2 regions of the Simiduia curdlanivorans genome follow, and region 2 is predicted to be linked to the other one. Evidence: predicted binding sites of a transcription regulator. Region 2 holds the regulator's gene; the other holds the start of a gene.
The links. Region 2 encodes PhoB, which activates phosphate uptake and scavenging genes when phosphate is short. Its sites were predicted from a motif close to TGTCATAAANNTGTAACA; they were not measured.
Positions count from the first base shown of each region.

Region 1: QWY82_RS17640 (beta-helix domain-containing protein) is a predicted target of PhoB. The motif match lies at 1,005-1,022, and genes of this name have one in related genera.

Region 1 is NZ_JAUFQG010000006.1:871,053-873,459, reverse strand. Features, by position in the region: gene QWY82_RS17640 (beta-helix domain-containing protein) at 1-854, opposite strand, end outside; gene hrpA (ATP-dependent RNA helicase HrpA) at 1,292-2,407, shown strand, end outside.
Region 2 is NZ_JAUFQG010000004.1:840,626-843,032, forward strand. Features, by position in the region: gene QWY82_RS03895 (chorismate--pyruvate lyase family protein) at 1-118, shown strand, start outside; gene ubiA (4-hydroxybenzoate octaprenyltransferase) at 129-1,061, shown strand; gene phoB (phosphate regulon transcriptional regulator PhoB) at 1,137-1,838, shown strand; gene phoR (phosphate regulon sensor histidine kinase PhoR) at 1,848-2,407, shown strand, end outside.

The sequences.
Region 1 (2,407 bases), on a different contig from region 2:
ACATTTACCGCGCCGCCGAAGAATTCGAAGCCATCATCGTAAGTGTTATATACCTGCACATAATCAACAACTGTGCCTGAACCAACAGCGTTAAAGGTAATGCCGTTGAGTTCGTCGCCTACAACAACAGCGAAGCCTGAGTGTTTTACCACAACATACTTAAGTGAACCCGAGCTCTCTGCGTTGTTGTTGCCACCGTAGTAGGATTCCTGGCCCTCTGACTGTACCGAACAAGTGCCGGCAGTGCGCTGAGCGTCGGTACAGTTATTGGTGATACCGTTACCGTTGATCATGATGCCGCCCCACTTGCTTACGGCGCCGGGGGTTTCGTTGTTTAACACTAAATCGTTGTAGCTAGAGAAGGTAATAGGTGCAGCGGGCGAACCATTGGCGATGATTTGTGAACCGCGTGAAATGCGTACGTAGTCGCTTGGGTTTTGAAAAGCGAGTTTATTACCTGCAGCAATAGTTAGCGTTGGGCCGTCGCCTTCCTGTGGAATAGCAACGCCGGCGGCAGCTTCAGCGGGTGTTACGTCGTCGCCGACAAACAGGCTGCTGGCAAAAATATGTACGCCGGAAATGAACGGAATGCTTAAATCTGTGGTGAGCGGTTTGTTTACGCCGACGAAGGTGGCATCGTAAAAGCAGTTGTTGCCATCGAAAGAACCTTGCAACGCTTGGCCGTCTACGGCATAGCTTGCACACGGGTTGTTTGTACCCGAACCGCCGCCAGAACTAACGCTGTTGTCCACTGAGTTATCGATGTTAGTGGGCGATACATTTACGTCGCCGCCACCACAGGCAAACAGCGCTGCTGTGAGTAGGTTTAGTGCAAATACGTTACGAATTTTCATGATGTTTTCCTAAAGATAAAGAAACCGTTGGTTTATAGTTGGCAGGTTTTATTTTCATGCAATGACCTACTTGGTGCGCCATACTAACGTACTAAAATGTCAGTTTTGTAACGCAAATATGAAGTTTATTGTTGGTTTTTTTGACAGAATTATGTCGCCAATATGACAGTTATTTTTCAGTTTATTGCCGTGAAATAGGCTCATCTATCGCGTGGTTTCCAGGATTTTTTTGTTGCTGTAGTGAGCTTGGTGCTTTGTCCATAACCCTTAGGTTGATCGGGCAGGTTCGAGCACGCGGTCGCCGGTTTAGCGGTTGGTAGGGAAGGCGAAGCAAGCGGGCTTGCCGCCATCAACTCGGCGTCTATCTATACCCACGCGCTATACCCACGCGGGTCATCGGCCTATAATTCCGCCTTTTGTCTGGTTTGGCTTTTTCTATGACGGCAGTAAATATCGGCGCGCTCTACCCACAGCTTGATCAACTTATGATCGCTGATGCGGCGCTGCTGCGTAAGCAATTGCACCGGTTACGCAAGCGATTAGAGCGGCAGCAGCCGGCGGATCACCTGGTTGGCGAGATGGTTGGCGAGATAGAGGCCAGTTTGGCAGCGGCTAGGGAGCGCATGGCCGGACGCGCCGCATTGGTCCCTGAGATTGCCTTTCCCGAGGCCCTGCCGGTGAGCCAGCGCGCGGGTGAAATCGCTCAGTTAATTGGCGCGCATCAGGTGGTGATTTTGGCCGGTGAAACCGGTTCGGGTAAAACCACGCAGCTGCCAAAAATTTGCTTATCCATTGGCCGCGGCCAGCGCGGGCTTATTGGCCACACCCAACCGCGGCGCTTAGCCGCGCGCACGGTGGCCGCGCGCATCGCCGAGGAAATGAACACCTCCCTAGGTGATCGGGTTGGCTATCAAGTGCGTTTTAACGATCAGAGCAGCGCCAACACCCTCGTAAAATTGATGACCGACGGCATTTTGTTGGCCGAAATTCAGAATGACCCGCTACTCACCCGCTACGACACCTTGATTATTGACGAGGCGCACGAGCGCTCGCTCAATATTGATTTCCTGTTGGGCTATTTAAAGCAGCTATTGCCCAAGCGCCCCGACCTCAAATTGATCATTACCTCCGCCACCATTGATTTGGCGCGCTTTTCCGAACACTTTGATGGCGCGCCTATCATCGAAGTCTCGGGCCGTACCTTCCCAGTGGACATTCGCTATCGGCCGGTGCTCGATGATGAAGGCGAGCTGGCCGAGCATATTAGCGCCGCTATTGAAGAGTTGCTGCAGGCGGAAAAGGGCAGCAGCCGGCGCGGTGGCGATATATTAGTGTTCTTAGCGGGCGAGCGTGAAATTCGCGAGACGGCGCTGGCATTGCGCAAGGCCAACTTACCCCACATTGAGGTGCTGCCGCTCTATGCTCGCTTGAGTTTGGCCGAGCAAACCCGGGTCTTTTCTGCCCACGCCGGCCGGCGCGTTGTGTTGGCGACTAATGTGGCAGAAACCTCCATTACCGTACCCGGTATTCGCTACGTCATAGACCCAGGCCTC
Region 2 (2,407 bases):
TGACTTGAAATTGCCGGTTGCCGTCGACTTGTGGGGCCGGCGCTCGGTTTTCTACATCGACAAGAACCCACTACTGGTGAGCGAAGTATTCCTACCAGACTTTCTCGCGAGCCTTTAAGGAACATCACATGGCCAAGGATCAACCCAGGAAGTCAACCGCAGCAAAAACGCGCTCGACCAAACCAGCGCGCCAAGTAAAAGCCGGCACCTCGACCCTAGGCGCCTATTGGCGCCTAATGCGCTTTGATAAACCCATCGGCACCTTGTTGTTACTCTGGCCCACGCTCTGGGCGCTCTGGATCGCGGCCGATGGCACACCCAGTTTGCGAGTGCTCGCTATCTTTGTAGCAGGCGTCATTGTTATGCGCGCGGCGGGTTGTGTTATTAACGACTACGCCGATCGCAAGGTCGACGGGCAAGTGGCTCGCACCAAGTCGCGCCCTCTGGCAACCGGCGAAGTGACGCCGTCCGGCGCGTTATTGTGCTTCGCTGGGCTCATTATCTGCGCCTTTTTTCTGGTCCTGCTCACCAACCTATTAACCCTTTCGCTGGCCTTTGGTGCCTTGGCACTCGCAACGATTTACCCCTACATGAAACGTCACACCCACTTACCGCAAGTGGTGTTGGGCGCCGCCTTTGCCATGAGTATTCCCATGGCCTTTGCCGCCGTGCGCGGTGATCTGGATAACGGCATCTGGCTCATATATACAGCCGTAGTACTCTGGACCGTGGCCTACGATACCTACTACGCCATGGTGGATCGCGCCGACGATTTGCGCATTGGGGTTAAATCCACCGCCATACTGTTTGGCGAACTGGATCTCGTGATTATCGGCTGTTTGCAGCTAATGACACTGTTTGCGCTGTGGTTGGCGGGCGATCACTTTAAGCTTGGGCACTACTATCTCGCCGGCCTAGCTGGTGCCGCTTTGCTGTTTATTTGGCAGCTCTGGCTCAGCCGCAAACGCCAACCTAAGGCCTGCTTTCAGGCCTTTCTTAACAACAAATGGGTGGGCGCGGTGATATTTGCCGGCATACTGGCTGATACCCTGCTAGCTTGATTAGAGGCCTCGTCATATAACTGTCATCTAACCGTAATCTAATACAGGTCCAACCAAAGTGCAGACGAACCGGTTATGAGCAAAAAGACCATTTTGATCATCGATGACGAACCCTCCATTCGCGACATGTTGCGCGTGGCCTTGGAGATGGCAGACTACCGCTGTCTAGAAGCGGAAAATGCCCAGCAGGGTCACGCCTTGGCGATTGATGAGAAGCCCGATTTAATCCTGTTAGACTGGATGATGCCGGGCACATCGGGCATCGAGCTAGCTAGGCGGTTAAAGCGCGAAGAGATCACGGCCAAAACCCCCATTATCATGCTCACGGCGAAGGGCGAGGAAGATAATAAAATTCAGGGCCTAGAGACAGGCGCCGATGATTACATCACTAAGCCGTTTTCGCCGCGCGAGCTGATTGCGCGGTTAAAGGCCGTGCTGCGCCGTATCGAACCCGATACACCAGAACAGCCCATCACCGTCGATCAATTGTGCCTAGACCCCATTAGCCAGCGCGTTACTATCGCCGATGAGCCGGTGGATATGGGTCCAACCGAATACCGCTTGCTGGCTTTTTTCCTGACCCACCAAGAGCGCGTGTACAATCGCGGCCAGCTGCTCGACCACATCTGGGGCGGCAATGTGTATATTGATGAGCGCACGGTAGACGTTCACATAAGGCGCCTGCGCAAGGCTCTATCCATGCAAGAACACGACAGATTTGTGCAAACCGTGCGCGGTTCGGGCTATCGATTCTCCACCAAAGTCGCCAGCAAATAAGGACGTTTCGTGTTAAGAGGATTTCATGCCGAGCTCAAGCGCGTCGCCCTGTTCACCACGCTGTGCATTGGTTTTGGCCTGGCCAATGGCTCCGTGCTGGTCACGCTGTTGCTGGGTTGTACCCTCTATATCTTTTGGATGCTTTGGCAAATACGGCAGCTGGATTTGTGGCTAAACCAGCGCAAAAAATCGCCGCCGCCGGAGGCCAGTGGGATTTGGTCTGATATTTTCGAAAGCATTTACCGGCTGCAAAAGCGCCAGGAAAAAGAGTCGGATCGCGTGAGGCAGGTGTTAAATCGCGTTCAGGAAACCACCGGCGCACTGCCCGATGCGGTGCTGTTACTCGACAGCCGGGGCAATATCGACTGGTGGAACCCAGCTGCCGAGCGCCTCTTTGCCTTTGAGAAAACCGACCAAGGCCAGCCACTGGTGAACTATGTGCGCAACCCCAAGTTTGTCGCCTACATGGAAAACCAAGACTACCGGCAGCCGCTCGATTTACCCGCCTCGCGCAATAAAGACCAGCGCCTGCAGTTCCAAGTCACCCGCTATGGCCAAAACGAACGGCT